DNA from 3 places in the Anaerotruncus sp. genome. Region 3 is predicted to be linked to each of the others. Evidence: predicted binding sites of a transcription regulator. Region 3 holds the regulator's gene; each other region holds the start of a gene.
What was found. Region 3 encodes HrcA, which represses chaperone genes, less so after heat shock. Its sites were predicted from a motif close to TGTTAGCACTCNNNNNNNNNGAGTGCTAACA; they were not measured.

Region 1 (7,884 bases), on a different contig from region 3:
TTCTCAAGGGGGCGAGCTTTGCGCCCCCATCTTCTTCAAGTGAGCCCCCTTGAGCGCCCTTCTTTCGTCCATTTCTTGGGCGATCAAGAAATGGACCCGCCTGCCGGGGCGGAACCCGGCAATCCCTGCCGCCGAAGGCGGCACAACAAAAGCGCCCTGTAGGGGCGCGAAGAAAGCCCCGCGACCGCCGGTCGGAAAATCTAAAACTGATTAAAAAAGGGACGCACCCAGCCGGGCGCGTCCCTTTCCTATTATGAAACAGCCTTGATTGCCAAATCATCATTTTCCATGACTGCCTCGAGCCGGGTGCCGGGGGCAAGGTCCTCGGCGATGATCATGCGGGCGAGGAGCGTTTCGAGCTTGTGCTGGAGGAACCGCTTGAGGGGGCGCGCCCCGTAGACGGGGTCGTAGCCCTGGTCGACGATATACTCCTTCGCCTCGGGCGAGAGGGCCAGGGTGAGCTGCTTATCGGCGAGGCGCTTTTGCAGGTCGGCCATGAGCAGGTCGACGATCTGCGCGATCTCGGATTTTTGCAGCGGCTTATAGAAGACGATCTCGTCGAGGCGGTTGAGGAACTCGGGGCGGAACTGCTGCTTGAGCAGCCCGTCCACCGCCTTGCGGGCCTCCTCGGTGATCCGGCCGTCTTCGTCGATCCCCTCGAGGATGTAGGGCGAGCCGAGGTTGGAGGTCAGGATGATGATCGTATTTTTAAAGTCCACGGTGCGGCCCTGGCTGTCGGTGATGCGGCCGTCGTCGAGCACCTGGAGCAGGATATTGAAGACGTCGGGATGGGCCTTTTCGATCTCGTCGAAGAGGACGACCGAGTAGGGCTTGCGGCGCACCGCCTCGGTGAGCTGGCCGCCCTCCTCGTAGCCGACGTATCCCGGAGGCGCGCCGATCAGGCGGCTGACCGAGAATTTCTCCATGTATTCGCTCATATCGATGCGCACGATGTTGCGCTCATCGTCGAAGAGCGCCTGCGCGAGCGCCTTGGCGAGCTCGGTCTTGCCGACGCCCGTCGGGCCGAGGAAGAGGAAGGAGCCGATCGGGCGGCCCTGGTCCTGGATGCCCGCGCGGGAGCGTAAAATCGCTTCGCTGACGGTGGTGACCGCCTCGTCCTGACCGATGACCCGCTCATGCAGGATGCTCTCCATATGGAGCAGCTTCTGCCGCTCCCCCTCCATCAGCCGCGCCACGGGGATGCCCGTCCAGCGGCCGACGATCCGCGCGATCTCCTCCTCGGTGACGCGGTCGCGCAGGAGGGTGGAGTCCTTCTCCGCCGCGCCCGCGAGCTTTTCCTCCTCCTCCAGTTCCTTCTGGAGGGCGGGGAGCTTGCCGTATTTGAGCTCGGCGGCGCGGTTGAGGTCGTATTCCCGTTCGGCCTTCTCGATGTCCGCGTTCACCTGCTCGAGCTCCTCACGCAGCCTCTGCACCTTGGTGATCGCGTTCTTTTCGTTCTCCCAGCGGGCCTTCATCGCCTTGAACCGCTCGCGCATTTCCGCGAGTTCCCGCTGGATCTCCTGCAAATGCTCCCTGGAAATCTGGTCGGTCTCCTTTTTGAGCGCCGCCTCCTCGATCTCATGCTGCATGATCTTGCGGGAGAGGTCGTCGAGCTCGGACGGCATCGAGTCCATCTCGGTGCGGATCATCGCGCACGCCTCGTCCACAAGGTCGATCGCCTTGTCGGGCAGGAAGCGGTCGGTGATGTATCGGTTGGAGAGGACCGCCGCCGCGATGAGCGCCTGGTCCTGGATTTTGACGCCGTGGAACACCTCGTAGCGCTCCTTGAGCCCGCGCAGGATCGAGATCGTGTCCTCGACGGTCGGCTCGTTCACCAGCACCGGCTGGAACCGGCGTTCGAGCGCGGCGTCCTTTTCGATGTACTGGCGGTACTCGTTGAGGGTGGTCGCGCCGATGCAGTGCAGTTCGCCGCGCGCGAGCATCGGCTTTAAGAGGTTGCCCGCGTCCATCGAGCCCTCCGTCTTGCCCGCGCCCACGATGGTGTGCAGCTCGTCGATGAAGAGGATAATCCTGCCCTCGCTCTTCTTGATCTCCTGCAATACCGCCTTGAGGCGCTCCTCAAATTCGCCGCGGAATTTCGCGCCCGCGATCAGCGCGCCCATGTCGAGCGAAAAGATCGTGCGGTCCTTGAGGTTTTCGGGCACGTCCCCGCGCACGATGCGCAGCGCGAGTCCCTCGGCGATGGCCGTCTTGCCGACGCCCGGCTCGCCGATGAGGACGGGGTTGTTCTTCGTCTTGCGCGAGAGGATGCGGATGACGTTGCGGATCTCGTTGTCGCGGCCGATGACCGGGTCGAGCTTCTGGCTGCGCGCCTGCTCGACGAGGTCGGTGCCGTACTTTTTCAGCGCGTCATAGGTGTCCTCCGGGGTGTCGGAGGTGACGCGGGTGTTGCCGCGCACGCTCACCAGCGCCGAGAGGAAGCCGTCCTTCGTCAGGCGGAAGCGTGAAAGGAGCTGCCCCAGCGCGCCGTTCGGGTTTTCGAGCAGCGCGAGCATGACGTGCTCGACCGAGACGTATTCGTCCTTCATCCGGTCGGCGAGCTTTTCCGCCTGGACCAGCGCGCGGTCGACCTCCTGCGAGACGTAGATTTTGCCCTGCTCGCGGCCGGGCCCGGAGACGCGCGGCAACCGCTCGACCTCGGCGCGCACGTCGGAGAGCAGCGCGGCGGGGTCGATCTCCATCTTTTTGAGCATCTGGCCGATGAGGCCGTCCTCCTGCGCGATCAGTGCGTAGAGCAGATGCTGCTGTTCGATCTGCATGTTCTGGTATTCGGTCGCGAGGTCCTGCGCGCTTTGCAGCGCCTCGAGCGACTTCTGGGTGAATTTCTGAGCGTTCATAGACACCCTCCTCCTTTATGTGAAAGCTGTTTGATACGGTGTTTTAGCACTCTATTACTTTGAGTGCTAACTATATAGTACCCCAAACCGCAGGGGAAATCAAGTACAAATTGTAAACATTTTTCCTGTGAATTGTGCCTGGTTTTTTCCCAATTCCCGGCGAATTTGAACGGTTTCTGAACTTTGCCCCCCGGCGGTTGACGGGGGCCGGATTTGGGGATATCATAGGATTACACCAAAATTTTCATCTGTAAGAAGGGATTTCATATGAAGCGTTCCGTTCTCGCCGCCGCGCTCGCGCTGGCCTGCGCGCTCTCCCTCGCGGCCCCCGCCTTCGCCGCGGAAAAAGCCCCCTCCCTCGCGGGCGACTCCAAGACGACCGCTGTCGCCAGGGTCTATGAATACGACCCCCACCGCTACCTCGCAAACGGCAATTCGGTCTACGGCAACACGCTGACCGTCGCCGCGGACGAGCGGGTCTACGACGACTCGGGCAAGCTGTGGCGGGTCACCGATTCCTCCGTCTTCTACGACTCCTCCGCCTTCCGCTGCTCGGTCAAGACGACCGCCAACGCGATGAACGCGCGGTCGGTCCGCCAGTCGGACGAGCCGATTGTCGGGGCGGGCGCCTGCTTTGTCGTGACCCTCTCGAAGGACGGGATGTACGACAACACCGGCATCGGCTTCACGGTGACCTATACCGCCGTCAAGGACACCGCCCTGCCCGTCTCCCCGCTCGGCGCGAACACCGGTACGGCCTCCGAGCTGGCGGTCAAAAGCGGCGCGAAGATCGTCATCGACTACACGCTGCGCATCACCGAGGACACCCTCTTCCCCTCCTCCTACCTGAAAACCAGCCCCGACTGGTACGGCGACCTCTTCTATTTCAAGGACGTCGAGCACCCGATCGGCGCGGAGGACATCGTCCTCACCCCGACCCAGGAGGGGGACAGCGACTACACCTGGGAGGACGAGGACATCATCGTCGCCGAGCTCTCCGGCTCGGACATCTTCTACGCGCCCAAGCTTTCGACCCGTCGCGCCGACACCGGCCGCAACCACACGGCCCCTCTCGGGGAGATGTACACCCGCTTCTTCCGCGGCAACCCCGACGCGAAGGGCGGCACGCTCACCCTCACGAACCCCTACCTCACCTTCGACGGCGAGGAGACGGTCCCCCACAGGCAGATCCACATCTATGAGGCGACCGAAGCCGGCGACCTCAAGGACGTGACCAGCCGCTTCAAGTACACCGCCGATTCCGACGGGCGCGGGGCGTTCTCGGCAAAGGTCCGGACGCTCGGCAACTATATCATTACCGCCGGGGCTCTCTGAAAGCAATAAGCAAGGCCCGGATTTCATGCGAAATCCGGGCCTTTTTACCACCGTGCATATCACTTCGTTTTTACCTGGAGGGACTGCGCCATCTTCTTGAGGGCGGCGCGGTCGGCCTGATCGTCGGCAGTGATAAAGATGTGCATCATGTTGCCGCCCTTCAGCGTCGTGAGCGTCTCCACGCGATTGCCGGAGGCGGACCAGACGACCGACTTTCCGAGGATGGCGCCCTTGCTCTGCGTACCGTAGGGCTTCCCGTCCGTCGAAGGGTGGAAGCCCAGATAGATGCCCATCGACGGGGCCGATGTGCCCAGCGGGGTCACTTTATCGATGTAGTAGACCAAAAAATCTACGCCGAACTGCTCGATCACCACATAATCCTTGTCGAGGCTGATCTGGTATCCCGCGGCATCCAGCGTCTCCCTGCGGGCGTCGGTGTTCAGCATCCGTTCCCCCGGCTTCAGCGTGGCAATCACCCGGTCGCAGAGCGCACGGCATTGATCGGGGGAGCGGTAGGCCTCGGGCGTGACCAGAAAAGAGAGCATAATGAGTCCGTTGTCGGCGGTCCGCACCACCACGGCACTGACGAGGATCGCTTCACCCTGTGGGTCTGTCGCGGGGATTTTGAGCTTTGCCGCCGAAAAACCGGGCTCCGAGCAGGCCAGCTCATAACCGAACTCCGCGTCCTCCCAGTTGGATGAAAAGATGATTTCCAGATCCTTTACAAAATCGCCGGTGGAATAGCAGAACATCTCCTGCGCATACACAACCAACTCCGCGCCGCCGATATTTTCCGACATCAGCCGGGTCTCGCGCGCAGAGGAGGACATGGGTCCCATGATATCGGGCTGCATCGCCGCGTCCTCGGTTCCGGCCGGCATCCGGATGGTCAGCCGGCCGTCGAGCACAGAATAGGGCTCCTTCCGCAGTGCGCGGTTAAAGAGGGAATCGGCTTCCTGCGCCGACACGGCCTGCCCGGGCAGAAGCAGGAAGAGCGCCAGCAAAACGGAGAAAAACTTTTTGAACATCAGAACCCCTCCCAACTGATCGGCGTTGTGTCTTTACTGTCAATATATCAGATTCACGCGGGAAAAGATAGCGCAAGACTGCACAAAATAATGGCGTAAACGTATGGGTCCCGGGGAGGCGTGAGAACTAAAACATCCGCCGGTTTAGCCGGCGGATGTTTTTTCTTTATGCTTTACGCCTTGCCGACCGAGCCGAAGAGCTCCATCTTCTCCTTGACGGTCGCCTTGATCGCGTCGCAGCCGGGCGCGAGCAGCTTGCGGGGGTCGAAGCCCTTGCCCTGCCGGTCCTTGCCCTCTTCGATATACCCGCGGGTCGCGGCGGCGAAGGAGAGCTGGCACTCGGTGTTGACGTTGATCTTGCTGACGCCCAGCGAGATCGCCTTTTTGATCATGTCGGCCGGGATGCCCGTGCCGCCGTGAAGGACGAGCGGCATCGACGGGTTCAGCTTCTGGATTTCGCTGAGCACCTCGAAGTTGAGGCCCTTCCAGTTTTCAGGATACTGGCCGTGGATGTTGCCGATGCCCGCCGCCAGCATCGTCACGCCGAGGTCGGCGATGCGCTTGCACTCGGCGGGGTCCGCGACCTCGCCGCCGCCCACGACGCCGTCCTCCTCGCCGCCGATCGCGCCGACCTCGCACTCGACCGAAATGCCCTTGGAAGCGGCCAGCGCGATAATCTCCTTGCTCTTTTCAATGTTCTCCTCGATCGGATAGTGGGAGCCGTCGAACATGACCGACGAGAAGCCCGCCGCGATCGCCTTTTTGGCGCCCTCATAGCTGCCGTGGTCGAGGTGCAGCGCCACCGGCACGGTGATGCCGAGGCTTTCGACCATCGCTTTGGTCATCGCCGCGACCGTCTCGAAGCCGCACATATATTTGCCCGCGCCCTCGGAGACGCCGAGAATGATGGGGGAATTGCATTCCTGCGCCGCGAGCAGGGCCATCTTGGTCCACTCAAGGTTATTGATGTTGAACTGCCCGACCGCGTAATGTCCCTCATGGGCCCTGGTAAGCATGTCCTTCGCCGATACTAACATGTTTCGTCCTCCTCGATCATATGTTGGAATGGTACGTCCCGCGCCCGCCGGACGCGGGCGCGGTTGTGCAATGGTTCTATTATATGGGATTATTTGCAAAAAATCAAATTTTTTTGCGCGCGGGCGCGCCGTTGACGCGCCCGCGCGCAAAATGCTATGATGTTTCCGGGACTTCCCGGGAACACGCTGGGAGGATGACATGGAAAAACTTGCGGAAGGGATCGCAACGCTCAACCAACTGGTCGGCGGCTTCGTGTGGGGGCCCGTCATGATCGGCTTCCTGCTGCTCGCGGGCCTCTATTTCACGGTCGGCACCGGTTTTTTCCAATTCCGGCGGTTCGGGCTGTGGCTGCGCGGCACCCTTTTCGCCATCTTCCGCAGCCCCGATGTGCGCGACCGGCGCGATCCCGGCGCGATCTCCCAGTTCCAGGCGCTCGCCACCGCGCTGGCGGGCACCATCGGCACCGGCAACATCGTCGGCGTGGCCACCGCGATCACAGCGGGCGGGCCGGGGGCCATCTTCTGGATGTGGATCTCCGCGCTCGTCGGCATGATGACCAAATACGCCGAAAACGTCCTCGGCAACCGCTACCGCTACCGCGACGCCCAGGGCAAATGGGTCGGCGGGCCGATGGTCTACATCGAGCGGGGGCTCGGCTGCCGCTGGCTCGCGGTCCTCTTCGCCGTCTTCTGCGCGGCCGCCTCCTTCGGCATCGGCAACATGACCCAGGCCAACTCCATTTCGGGGGCGCTCGCCTCCTCCTTCGGCCTCTCCCCGCTCGCCGTCGGCATCGCCGTCGCCACCCTCGCCGGGGTGGTCATCCTCGGCGGCATCAAGCGGCTCGCCTCGGTCACGGAGCGCCTCGTGCCCTTCATGGCGGTCACCTACACCCTCGGCGGCGTTCTCATCATCTGCCTCAACTGGCGCGGCATCCCCGCCGCCTTCTCCGCCATCCTCTCCGACGCGTTCACCCTGCGGGCCGCGGGGGGAGGCGCGGTGGGATTCATCCTCTCGGACGCCGTCCGCTACGGCGTGGCGCGCGGGGTCTTCACCAACGAGGCCGGGCTCGGCAGCTCGGTCATCGTCAATTCCGCCTCCAACGTGAAGGAACCCGTCCGCCAGGGGATGTGGGGAATCTTCGAGGTCTTTTTCGACACGATCGTCATGTGCACGATCACCGCTCTGGCCATCCTCACCTCGGGCGCGCACCTGCTCGGCGGGGACGGCGCGGAGCTCGCCATCGCCGCCTTTTCCAGCGGCTTCGGCCGGTTCGGCGGGGTGTTCATCACGCTGGCCGTCTGCTGCTTCGCCTTCGCCACCATCCTCGGCTGGTCCTACTACGGCGAACGCGCCGTCGACTACCTCTTCGGCGCACGCGCCCGCATCGGCTACCGCCTCTGCTTCATCGGCATGACCGTCGTCGGCTGCGTGGGCAGCCTCCAGCTCGTCTGGAGCGTCTCCGACACCTTCAACGGCCTCATGGCCCTGCCCAACCTGATCGCGGTGCTGCTGCTCTCCCCGGAGGTGTTCGCCGCCACCCGCGACTACCTCGGACGTATCAAAAAAGGAGGACCCTCCCATGAAATACGACGTCATTCTGCTCGACGCGGATGAGACCCTCTTCG
Region 2 (7,884 bases), on a different contig from region 3:
CGGGCAGCGCCTCATCGGCGAGATCATCGAGATCCACGGCGACGAGGCGTCGATCCAGGTCTATGAGGAGACCTCCGGCCTCGGCCCCGGCGAGCCGGTGGAATCGACCGGCGTGCCGATGAGTGTCGAGCTCGGCCCCGGCCTCATCTCGAATATCTACGACGGCATCCAGCGCCCGCTGGAGGAGATCCGCGCGAAGATCGGCAACTCACTCGCGCGCGGCGTCGAAGTCCCCTCCCTCGACCGGGAGAAGAAATGGCACTTCACCCCCGTCGTCCGCCAGGGCGACGCGATTGTCGCGGGCGACGTGATCGGCACCGTGCAGGAGACGGAGATCGTCCTGCACAGGATCATGGCCCCCGTGGGGGTCGTCGGCACGATCAAATCGATCGAAGAGGGCGACTACAACATCACCGAGACGGTCGCCGTCATCGAGACGGCCAACGGGACCGAGCAGCCCCTGACGCTGATGCAGCGCTGGCCGGTCCGCCGCGGCCGCCCCTATAAGGAAAAACTCTCCCCCGACATGCCGCTGGTCACCGGCCAGCGCGTCATCGACGCCCTCTTCCCCATCGCCAAGGGCGGTGTGGCCGCCGTCCCCGGTCCGTTCGGTTCGGGCAAGACGGTCATCCAGCACCAGCTGGCGAAATGGGCCGAGGCGGACATCGTCGTCTACATCGGCTGCGGCGAGCGCGGCAACGAGATGACCGACGTGCTCAACGAGTTCCCCGAGCTGAAGGACCCGAAAACGGGCCGCAGCCTGATGGAGCGCACCGTGCTGATCGCGAACACGTCGGATATGCCCGTCGCGGCGCGCGAGGCGTCAATCTACACCGGCATCACGATCGCCGAATATTTCCGCGACATGGGCTACTCGGTCGCGCTGATGGCCGACTCGACCTCCCGCTGGGCGGAAGCCCTGCGCGAGATGTCCGGCCGACTCGAGGAGATGCCCGGCGAGGAGGGCTACCCCGCCTACCTCGGCAGCCGCCTCGCGCAGTTCTATGAGCGCGCCGGCCGCGTCATCACGCTCGGTTCCGAGGGCCGCGAGGGCTCCCTTTCGGCAATCGGCGCCGTTTCCCCTCCGGGCGGCGACATCTCCGAGCCGGTTTCGCAGGCGACGCTGCGCATCGTCAAGGTCTTCTGGAGCCTCGACGCCCAGCTGGCCTACCAGCGCCACTTCCCCGCCATCAACTGGCTGACAAGCTATTCCCTTTACACTGATACCACCGAGAAATGGTTCAATGAGAACGTCGCGGCCGAGTGGTCCTCCCTGCGCCAGCGGATGATGCTGCTGTTGCAGGAGGAATCGGAGCTGCAGGAGATCGTCCAGCTCGTCGGCATGGACGCGCTGTCCGCGCCCGACCGCATCAAGCTGGAGGCCGCGCGGTCGATCCGTGAGGACTTCCTGCACCAGAACTCCTTCCACGACGTCGACACCTACACCCCGCTGCCCAAACAGTTCACGATGATGAAGCTCGTGCTCGACTATTACGACGCGGCGGTCGAGGGCCTCTCCAAGGGCATCCCGGTCGATTCCCTCGTCAACCTGCCGGTGCGCGAGCAGATCGGCCGCTTCAAGTACATCCTGCCCGACCAGATCGGACCGGAGTACGAGTCGATCCAGCGGGAGCTCGCCAGTGAGATCGCCGAGCTCGCGGCCAAACAGAAGGAGGAGTTCTAATGCCGAAGGAATATCGTACCATACAGGAGGTCGCAGGCCCCCTGATGCTGGTCCGCGGCGTGGAGGGCGTCACCTTCAACGAGCTGGGCGAGATCGAGCTTGCCAGCGGCGAAAAGCGCCGCTGCAAGGTGCTGGAGATCAACGGCAGCGACGCGCTGGTCCAGCTCTTCGAGTCCTCGACCGGCATCAACCTCTCCAACTCCCGCGTCCGCTTCCTCGGGCGCAGCATGGAGCTGGGCGTCTCGGAGGATATGCTCTCCCGCGTCTTCGACGGCCTCGGCCGTCCGATTGACGGCGGCCCGGAGATCCTGCCCGAGAAGCGCATGGACATCAACGGCCTGCCGATGAACCCGGCGGCCCGCAGCTACCCGCAGGAGTTCATCCAGACGGGCATCTCCGCAATCGACGGGCTCAACACCCTCGTCCGCGGCCAGAAGCTGCCCATCTTCTCGGCGTCCGGCCTGCCCCACGCCCAGCTGGCCGCCCAGATCGCGCGCCAGGCGAAGGTGCGCGGCACCGACGAGCAGTTCGCGGTCGTCTTCGCCGCGATGGGCATCACCTTCGAGGAGTCCAACTTCTTCATTGAGTCCTTCCGCGAGACGGGCGCGCTCGACCGCGCCGTGCTCTTCATCAACCTCGCGAACGACCCCGCCGTCGAGCGCATCGCGACCCCGCGCATGGCGCTGACCGCGGCCGAGTACCTCGCGTTTGAGAAGAACATGCACGTGCTAGTCATCCTCACCGACATCACCAACTACGCCGACGCACTGCGCGAGGTTTCGGCCGCCCGCAAGGAGGTCCCCGGACGCCGCGGCTATCCCGGCTACATGTACACCGACCTCGCCTCCCTCTACGAGCGTGCCGGACGCCAGAAGGGCAAGACCGGCTCGATCACGATGATCCCCATCCTGACGATGCCCGAGGACGACAAGACCCACCCGATCCCCGACCTCACCGGCTACATCACCGAGGGACAGATCATCCTGTCGCGCGAGCTCTACCGCAAGGGCGTCACCCCGCCGATCGACGTGCTGCCCTCCCTCTCCCGACTGAAGGACAAGGGCATCGGCGCCGGCAAGACCCGCGCCGACCACGCGAACACGATGAACCAGCTCTTCGCCGCCTATTCCCGCGGCAAGGACGCGAAGGAGCTGATGGTCATCCTCGGCGAGGCCGCGCTGACCGATATCGACAAGCTCTACGCCAAGTTCGCGGAGGCGTTCGAGCAGGAGTACGTCTCGCAGGGCTATGACGCCAACCGCGACATCGAGGAAACCCTCGACATCGGCTGGAAGCTGCTGCGCATCCTGCCGCGCAGCGAGCTGAAACGTATCGACGACAAGTTCCTCGATCAGTATTACGGCCAGCAGGAGGGGTGATGCACCGTGGCAAAAACACAGGTGAACCCGACCCGCATGGAGCTGACCAGACTCAAGAAAAAACTGGTCACCGCCACGCGCGGCCACAAGCTCCTCAAGGATAAGCGCGACGAGCTGATGCGTCAGTTCCTCGAGCTGGTGCGGGAAAACAAGGCCCTGCGCGAAACCGTGGAGGCGGGCATCGCCGCCGCCAACAAGAATTTCGTGCTGGCGCGCGCGGGCATGGACGACGAGGTGCTCAACGTGGCGATGATGGCCCCGATGCAGGAGGTTTACCTCGAGGCGTCGGAGCGCAACGTCATGAGCGTCGAGATTCCCGTCTTCGAGTACAAGACCCGCTCGGGCGACGAAAACAACATCTATTCCTACGGCTTCGCCTTCACCTCCTCCGACCTCGACGGCGCGATCAAGTCCCTCTCGGACATCCTGCCCGACCTGCTGCGGCTGGCCGAGGTGGAGAAGTCCTGCCAGCTGATGGCGGCCGAGATCGAGAAGACCCGCCGCCGCGTCAACGCGCTCGAACACGTCGTGATCCCCGAACTGCGGGAAAACATCAAGTACATCACGATGAAGCTCGACGAGAACGAACGCAGCACCCAGATCCGCCTGATGAAGGTCAAGGACATGATGCTCGAGGAAGCGCACCACTACAAGGAGCACACGGGCCAGGCCTATACCCAATCCTAAACCACAAAAAGGACCGCCGTAAGGCGGTCCTTTTTTATCCTCATTCGATCAGCCGGGCTCCCGGGCGGCGGACGGTCAGCGCTGCCGCGGCCAATGCCGGCCGGCGTTTCACACGGCTTCCCCGTCAAACGGGCAGGCGCGGGGAACCGGCGTTTCCGGCGTTTCCCGCACCGGCATCTGCGCGATGTCGACCGGCTCCGCCGTGTCGTAGACGGGCGTCAGCTCCGCGTCAAAGCCGTGGGAGGGCAGCTGCCCGGCGGCGGGAGCGCGCAGTTCGAGAACCCGGCCGTCGCCCGTCACGCGGATCGGGCGGTCGTCGGGCAGCAGGCGCATCTCGACCGTCTCAGCCGGCGGCTCGGGCGGCCGGGCGGTCAGCGCCGGGGAAGCGGCAAGCAGTGTCAGCGCCGCCGCGATGCAGGCAAACTTCAGCAGATGATTGATCCGGCCCATGCCGGTCCCCCCTTTTTGTCCTTCTGTAAGATGAGTGGCGGAAAGAGCGCGTTTTACTGCCGAAAATGTTCACAATTTAGACTTGATTTTTCCTGCGACTTATATTATAGTATAGTTAGCACTCAAACAGATTGAGTGCTAACTTTTCGTTTTTAATGAAATTCTGATAGAAAGGTCTGGTTTCATGCGCACCAAGCAGTTCAAGGCCGAGAGCAAACGGCTGCTCGAATTGATGATCAACTCGATCTACACCCACCGGGAGATCTTTTTACGCGAACTGATCTCCAACGCCTCCGACGCGATCGACAAGCTCTACTACCATTCCCTTTCGGAGAATCTCACCGGGCTTTCGAGGGACGACTTCTCGATCGAGTTGGCCCTCGACAAGGACGCCCGCACCCTTACGATCACGGACAACGGCTGCGGCATGACGAAGGACGAGCTCGAAAGCAACCTCGGCACGATCGCCAAGTCGGGCTCCCTCGCCTTCAAGCAGGAAGAGGACGGCGAGCACAAGGAGGACATTGACATCATCGGCCAGTTCGGCGTCGGGTTCTATTCGGCGTTCATGGTCGCCTCCCGCGTCACCGTCTACAGCCGTCCCTATGGCTCGGACGAGGCGTGGAAATGGGAGAGCCGCGGCGTCGAGGGCTACACGATCGAGCCCTGCGAAATGGACGGCCACGGCACAAAGATCGTGCTGACCCTCAAGGAGAACGAGGGGGAGGAGAACTACGACGAATTTCTCGACCCGCACCGCGTCTCCGCGCTTGTGAAACGGTACTCCGATTACATCCGCTACCCCATCCGCATGGACATGCCCGCCCGCCGTCTCAAGGAGGGCTGCCCCGAGGACAAGCCCGAATACGAGGACTACACCGAGCACGAGACCCTCAACAGCATGGTGCCCATCTGGAAGAAGAACAAGTCGGAGCTGAAGGATGAGGACTACAACAATTTCTATAAGGAGAAATACTTCGACTTCGAGGACCCGGCGCTCGTCATCCACAGCTCCACCGAGGGCGCGGCGACCTACAACGCCCTGCTCTTCATCCCCGCCCGCGCCCCCTTCAACTACTACTCCCGCGACTACGAGAAGGGGCTCCAGCTCTACGCCTCGGGCGTGCTCATCATGGACAGGTGCGCCGACCTGCTGCCCGACTGCTTCAGCTTTGTAAAGGGCCTCGTCGACTCGCAGGACCTCTCCCTCAACATCTCCCGTGAGATGCTCCAGCACGACCGCCAGCTCAAGGTGATCGCCGGGCGGCTCGAAAAGAAGATCCACTCCGAGCTGCTTTCGATGCTCAAAAACGACCGGGATCAATATGAGAAATTCTGGAAGAACTTCGGCCTCCAGCTCAAGTTCGGCGTCTACAACGATTACGGCGCCAAGAAGGACCTCTTGCAGGATTTGCTGCTCTTCCACTCGTCGAGCGAAGAAAAGCTCGTCACCCTGTCGGAGTACGTCGGCCGCATGAAGGAGTCGCAGAAATACATCTACTACGCCTGCGGCGAAACGGTGGAAAAGATCGGCCTGCTGCCCCAGACCGAGCTGCTCCGCGACCAGGGCTACGAAATCCTCTACCTCACCGACGACGTCGACGAGTTCGCGCTCCGGATGCTTTTCAAGTACGAGGACAAGGAATTCAAGTCGGTCGCCGACAAGGACCTCGGTTTGGAGACCGAGGAGGAAAAGGAAGAGATCAAAAAGCAGAACGAGGAGAACAAGGACCTGCTCGGTTTTCTGCGGGACGCTCTTGACGGAAAGGTCAAGGAGGTGCGCCTCTCCAGCCGGCTCAAATCCCACCCCGTCTGCCTCTCGAGCGACGGCATGGTTTCGCTCGAGATGGAGAAGGTGCTCAGCGCGATGCCCGGCGAGCAGAAGCCCAAGGCGGAGCGGGTGCTGGAAGTCAACGCCTCCCACCCCGTCTTCGCGGCAATGCGGAAGCTCTACGCGGACGAGGGCGGCCGCGACCAGCTGAAACAGTACGCCTCCCTGCTCTATTCGCAGGCGCTGCTCATCGAGGGGATGTCGATCGACGACCCCGTCGCCTTCTCCAACGCCATCTGTGACCTCATGTCAAAATAACGAACCACGGGCTTACAGCGGACAGCATTTTTGTGCTGTCCGCTTTATTTGTGCGATGTGCTGAAAATCCATTGACTTTTTTCGTGCAGGTACTATAATGACTCCGTTATTATGATGTGAACAGGGGACGCTTATGGATCAAAATGTCAATTCGCGCGGGTACCTCTTCCAGCTTACCTGGCCGATCTTCGTCGAACTGGTCCTCCAGATGCTCGTCAGTAACGTCGACCAGATGATGGTGGCCCGCACTTCCCCCACCGCCGTCGCGGCGATCGGCAACGCCAACGTCATCACCAATCTGCTCCTCATCTCCTTTTCGGTCATCTGCATGGCGGCGACCATCCTGATCACCCAGTACATCGGCGCGGGCAGCACCGAGCGGGTTGCCCAGACCTACACCGTTTCGCTCGTGGTCAACGTCACGCTCTCGCTTGTCATCTTCGTCGCCCTCACCTTTTTTTCCACGCAGATCTACGGGCTGATGGGGGTCCCGGCGGAACTGATGCCCGAGGCGGGCGCCTACCTGCGCATCATCGGCGTCGGCATGCCCCTGCAGGCCATCCACCTGACCTTCGTCGCCTTCTTCCGCGCGCACGGCCTCACCAAGCAGACGATGTTCATCTCGATCGTCATCAACCTTTTGAACATCGCCGGCAACTTTGTCCTCATCGGCGGTATGGGGCCGATCCCCATGCTCGGCGTCGCGGGCGCCGCCATCTCGAGCGACCTGTCCCGCCTGGTCGGCGTCGTCATCGTCATCTGGCTCTTTAAGCGCACGATCCGCACCCCCGTCGACTTCCGGAACCTGCGGCCCTTCCCCGTCGACCATCTGAAGCGCCTGCTCAAGATCGGCATCCCCTCGGGCGGCGAGTCAATCTCCTACAACCTGACCCAGATCGTCATCCAGACGATGTGCAACTCCCTGCCCATCTACGTCATCACGGCGCGCGCCTACTCCAACATGTTTGCGATGCTCTCCTACATCTACGGGTCCGCGATCGCGCAGGCCACCCAGATCATCGTCGGCTACCTGATGGGCGCGCGAAAAGTCGAGGAGACCGACCGCCGCGTCAACGCGACGCTGCGCGCCGCGATGCTCGTCTCCTTTGTAATCTCGCTGCTGCTCTTCCTGCTCTGCGAGCCGCTCTTCGGGCTCTTTACAAGCGACCCGCAGGTGCTCTCCATGTGCCGCACGATCATGGGCATCGAAATCCTGCTCGAGCTCGGCCGCGCGGCCAACATCGTCCTATTCCGCGCCCTTCAGACGGCGGGCGACATCCGCTTCCCCATCTGCCTCAACGTCACCACCGTCTGGACGGTCGCGGTCGGCGGCGGCTACCTGCTCGGCGTCGTCCTCGGGCTCGGGCTGCCCGGCATCTGGATCGCCATGACCTGCGACGAGTGCTTCCGCGGGCTCGTCTCCTTCCTGCGCTGGCGCAGCGGAAACTGGCGCTCGAAGCATCTGCTCGACTGATTGGGGCATACTAGGGAGAAATGATTCTCTCGAGGTGATCCCATGAAACAGCATATCAGCAAGGTCGCCATCATCGGGGCGGGACTCGTCGGCTCCTCCACCGCGTTCAGCCTTTTGACGC
Region 3 (4,397 bases):
GCGGGGTCGAGTTCGGCCGTCCCCATAAGTCGCTTCCCAACCACTTCGACGAGCTGCTCTGCCAGTGGCAGCGCAAGGAGCTGACCGCCGCCGAGATTGCCAAGCTGTGCGGCGTCAGCCGCTCGACCATCTACCGCCGCCGCAAGCAGACGGGGGAGAGCTGATTTGCCGCGCTGCGCCCGGCGGGGCTTTTTGCGCGCCCCTCCGGGGCGCTTCAGATGTGCCGCCTTCGGCGGCGAAGATTGCCGGGTCCCGCCCCGGCAGGCGGGGTACTTTCTTTGCGTCAAAGAAAGTACCCAAAGAAGGACGCCTAAGGGGGCTCCGCCGCCCCCTTAGGGATCCCCTGGAGTACCTTGCCAGAACCCGCAAGTTACCGTCACTCCCCACGGGTGCACCAGCTGAAGGCTCAATTCAGGTTGCGGGCGCTCCCAACGGCCGAAGCCGGATGGCTCGCCAAAACCATACGGCGGAAAACAACGCCCGTTCCGGGCGTTCGCGCGCCTTGCCCGCGTGCGCGGCGAAGCCGCGCAGTTTTCCGCCTCCCCGTGGGCGCTACGCGCCACGCAAAAGCGGCCGTGCCTCCCCTATGGGAACTACCGGTACGGTTCCGGGGATTCTCGGGCAGAGGCATTGCGCCCGCGGCGCGGCGGCGGGCGGGATGCTGTACACTTGTCCGTTTATCCGTGACGGGGCGCCGCCGACTTTGGCCGAAGGCCAACCGGAGGCGGCGCTGGGGTCGCAGGGATTTGGCCGCAGGCCATCCTGATAGAGAATCCGGCCCGCAGGGCCGGGTCCGCGCAGCGGACTCAAGCCGGGGCCGCGGGGCGGAGCGCCCGCGAGCGGCCGTCGCGCGTAGCGCGCTCCGGGCGCAGCCCGGGCAGGCCGCCCAGGCCCCCTGCGGTTTCTTTCCCCTATTTCTTGGGCGGCCAAGAAATAGGGCCGCCCGCCGGGGCGGGACCCGGTAGCTCCGCCGCTCGCCGAGCGACCACCGACAAACTGCGCCGCTCGATGAGCGGTAAACCTAAGGGGTCGCTGTCGGTCGACTACCGGCAACTCCGCCACTCGGCGGCAAACAAATAGCGGCCGCCAAAGGCGGCCGCTTTATTGCGGGATGCATTGATCGGGCGGGGGTACGCGGGGAGAGCCGCCGGCCCTCGTCCGTGAGGCGGGGATACCTTAGACCGCCCACTTTTCGATCTGCTTGATGAAGTGGCTGTCCTCGGTGACGACCTTGACGGGCTTGTTGTAGTCGAGCGCCATCAGGCCGAGGATCGATTTTGCGTCCGCGATCTTGCCGTCGGTGGTGTGCACGCCGATGTCCTCGGACGACTGCATGGCGAGATACATGAACTGGCGGAGGTCCTCCGCGGAGTGAAGCATAACGTCTTTGATGATCATGATAAAACCTCCTTATGTTGTCGGTTGTGAAATGGTTGATTCTCTCTCTGTCCCTATTAAACTACAAAATGGAAGCAATGTCAATATGTACAATGAATTTTTTAAAGTTTGTACATAATTTACATAATTAGCATTCGCGCATATAGAGTGCTAGAAATTCTGTAAACATTTCGTGAATTCCCTTGACTTTGCAGAAAAGTGTGGTACATTATAGTTGTTGGCACTCGTAAATAATGAGTGCTAAAGAGCCCTTCGCCGGGAACGGGAATGTGAGGTGGGAACGGTGAAGCTCGACATTCGAAAACTGAAGGTCCTGACGGCCATCGTCGAAACCTATATCGAGACGGGGGAGCCCGTCGGATCCAAGACGGTCGCCCGGAAGCTTGACTTCCAGGTGTCCTCCGCCACCATCCGCAACGATATGGCGGCGCTCTTCGACATGGGGCTGCTCGAACAGCCCCACACCTCGGCGGGGCGGGTGCCCTCCCATCTGGGCTACCGCATCTACGTCGACCAGCTCATGCACTGCCAGCCCCTCTCGGAGGAGGAGCAGCGCGAGATCGACGCGCTTTTCAACGTGCGCGACCCCGATCCCGACAGGCTCCTGGAGGACGCGGCCGAGGCCCTCGCCGACTACACCAAGTGCGCGACCGTCTCGACCACCATCACCCCCAAGACGGTGCAGGTCAAGCGGGTCGAGATCGTCCCTGCGGGCGCGCGGACCGTCGTCGTGCTGGTCATCGCGACCAACGGCGTCATCAAAAACAAGGTCTGCCGCGTCGACTTCGGGCTGACCACCGAGATCGTCGAATTCCTCAACCAGTTCTGCAACGGCCGCCTGGTCGGCAAATCGGTTTCGGACATCTCCCAGTGGTACATCAACTCGATCGCCGTGACCCTCGGCGACTACTCCACCCTCTTCGTCCCGGTGCTCGCCACCGTGTACGAGCTCTGCCGCGAGATCAACGAGGGGCAGTTTTACACCTCCGGCAGCGTCAACCTGCTGGGCTACAAGGAGTTCTCCGATATCGCCCGCGACCTGCTGCTGACGATGAACAACCGTGAACAGCTCCTCGGGGTGCTCGCCTCCAAAAGCGACGCGGTCTTTATCACGATCGGCAAGGAAAACCCCCAGAGCGAGCTGGCGGACACCTCGGTGGTCGTCACGCGCTACAAGATCGGCGAGCAGAATTCGGGCGCGATCGGCGTGATCGGGCCGGTGCGCATGGATTACGCGAAGATCATCCCGCACATCGAGTATTTCTCCAAAACGCTGGGAAAGCTCCTTGCGGAGACGTTTGAGCAGGAATAACAATAACAGAGATAGGTTGTGAGCAGATTTGGCAGAAGAGACGAAGGACACGGCCCCGCAGGCGGAGCCGCAGGAGCGGGAGGAGGCCCCCGCGCAGGAGGCGGAACAGACCGCTCCCGAAAAGAGCGAGGCCGAACTCCTCAGGGAGCAGGTCGATTCCCTGAACGACAAGCTGCTTCGCACGATGGCGGAATACGACAACTTCCGCAAGCGGAGCGTCCGGGAGAAGGAAGCGATCTACCCGCAGGCCACCGCCGCCGCGGTCGCGCAGTTTTTGCCGGTCGTGGACACGATCGAGCGGGCGCTCGCGGCGCCCTGCACCGACGCCGAATTCAAAAAGGGCGTCGAGATGATTCTGCAAAACTTTAAGGACGTTTTCGCCAAGCTCGGCGTCGAGGAGTTCGGCGCGGCGGGCGACGTCTTCAGCCCCGACTTCCACAACGCGGTCATGCACGTGGAGGACGAGGACGCCGAGGCGGGCGTCATCGTCGAGGTGTTCCAGAAGGGTTACAAGCTCGGGGACCGGATCATCCGGCACGCGATGGTCAAGGTCGCCAACTGACGGCGCAAATCAGGTTCAGACGATTCCGCGGGAGAGCCGCGAAACGATATCCCTTTCGTAAAAATTAAGTTTAATAGATCTGGAGGGCTTTTATCATGGGAAAAATCATCGGTATCGACTTAGGTACGACAAATAGCTGCGTGGCGGTCATGGAGGGCGGCGAACCCGTCGTCATCGCCAACGCGGAAGGCGCGCGCACGACCCCGTCGGTCGTCGCGTTCTCCAAGACGGGCGAGCGCATGGTGGGTCAGGTGGCCAAGCGCCAGGCGATCACCAACCCCGACCGCACGATCTCCTCGATCAAGCGGCATATGGGTTCCAGCTACAAGGTCACGATCGACAGCAAGAACTACACCCCGCAGGAGATTTCCGCGATGGTCCTGCAGAAGCTGCGCGACGACGCGGAAGCCTACCTCGGCGAAAAGGTCACCGAGGCGGTCATCACCGTGCCCGCCTACTTCTCCGACGCGCAGCGCCAGGCCACCAAGGACGCCGGACGCATCGCCGGCCTCGACGTCAAGCGGATCATCAACGAGCCGACGGCGGCCGCGCTGGCCTACGGCATCGACAAGGAGCAGGACCAGAAGGTCATGGTCTACGACCTCGGCGGCGGCACCTTCGACGTCTCGATCATCGAGATGGGCGACGGCGTCCAGGAGGTCCTCGCCACCAACGGCAACACCCGCCTGGGCGGCGACGACTTCGACGAGCGGATCATCAACTACCTGGCGGACGAGTTCAAGAAGGACTCCGGCATCGACCTGCGCGGCGACAAGATGGCCATGCAGCGCCTGAAAGAAGCCGCCGAGAAGGCGAAGATCGAGCTTTCCGGCATGACGCAGGCGAACATCAACCTGCCCTTCATCACCGCCGACGCGACCGGGCCGAAGCACCTCGACGTCACGCTGACCCGCGCGAAGTTCAACGAGATGACCGCCGACCTCGTCGAAAAGACGATGGAGCCGGTGCGCAAGGCGATGGCCGACTCGGGCCTCAAGGTCTCCGACCTCGACAAGGTGCTGCTCGTCGGCGGTTCCACCCGCATCCCCGCCGTGCAGGACGCGGTCAAGGCGTTCTGCGGCAAGGATCCCTTCAAGGGCATCAACCCGGACGAGTGCGTCGCGG

Region 1: the regulator HrcA is predicted to act here: its motif matches at 2,900-2,930, upstream of clpB (ATP-dependent chaperone ClpB).
Region 2: the regulator HrcA is predicted to act here: its motif matches at 4,314-4,344, upstream of htpG (molecular chaperone HtpG).

Annotation. Positions count from the first base shown of each region.
Region 1 is NZ_DBMDHH010000025.1:17,665-25,548, forward strand. It holds gene clpB (ATP-dependent chaperone ClpB) at 252-2,858, opposite strand; gene ACZO3G_RS08525 (hypothetical protein) at 3,126-4,193, shown strand; gene ACZO3G_RS08530 (hypothetical protein) at 4,253-5,221, opposite strand; gene fba (class II fructose-1,6-bisphosphate aldolase) at 5,395-6,258, opposite strand; gene ACZO3G_RS08540 (alanine/glycine:cation symporter family protein) at 6,458-7,873, shown strand; gene ACZO3G_RS08545 (YjjG family noncanonical pyrimidine nucleotidase) at 7,839-7,884, shown strand, end outside.
Region 2 is NZ_DBMDHH010000020.1:9,820-17,703, reverse strand. It holds gene ACZO3G_RS07335 (V-type ATP synthase subunit A) at 1-1,684, shown strand, start outside; gene ACZO3G_RS07330 (V-type ATP synthase subunit B) at 1,684-3,063, shown strand; gene ACZO3G_RS07325 (V-type ATP synthase subunit D) at 3,070-3,750, shown strand; gene ACZO3G_RS07320 (hypothetical protein) at 3,859-4,200, opposite strand; gene htpG (molecular chaperone HtpG) at 4,385-6,289, shown strand; gene ACZO3G_RS07310 (MATE family efflux transporter) at 6,423-7,763, shown strand; gene ACZO3G_RS07305 (L-lactate dehydrogenase) at 7,806-7,884, shown strand, end outside.
Region 3 is NZ_DBMDHH010000005.1:78,650-83,046, forward strand. It holds gene ACZO3G_RS02795 (recombinase family protein) at 1-164, shown strand, start outside; gene ACZO3G_RS02800 (HPr family phosphocarrier protein) at 1,177-1,398, opposite strand; gene hrcA (heat-inducible transcriptional repressor HrcA) at 1,682-2,710, shown strand; gene grpE (nucleotide exchange factor GrpE) at 2,739-3,272, shown strand; partial or broken gene dnaK (molecular chaperone DnaK) at 3,368-4,397, shown strand, end outside.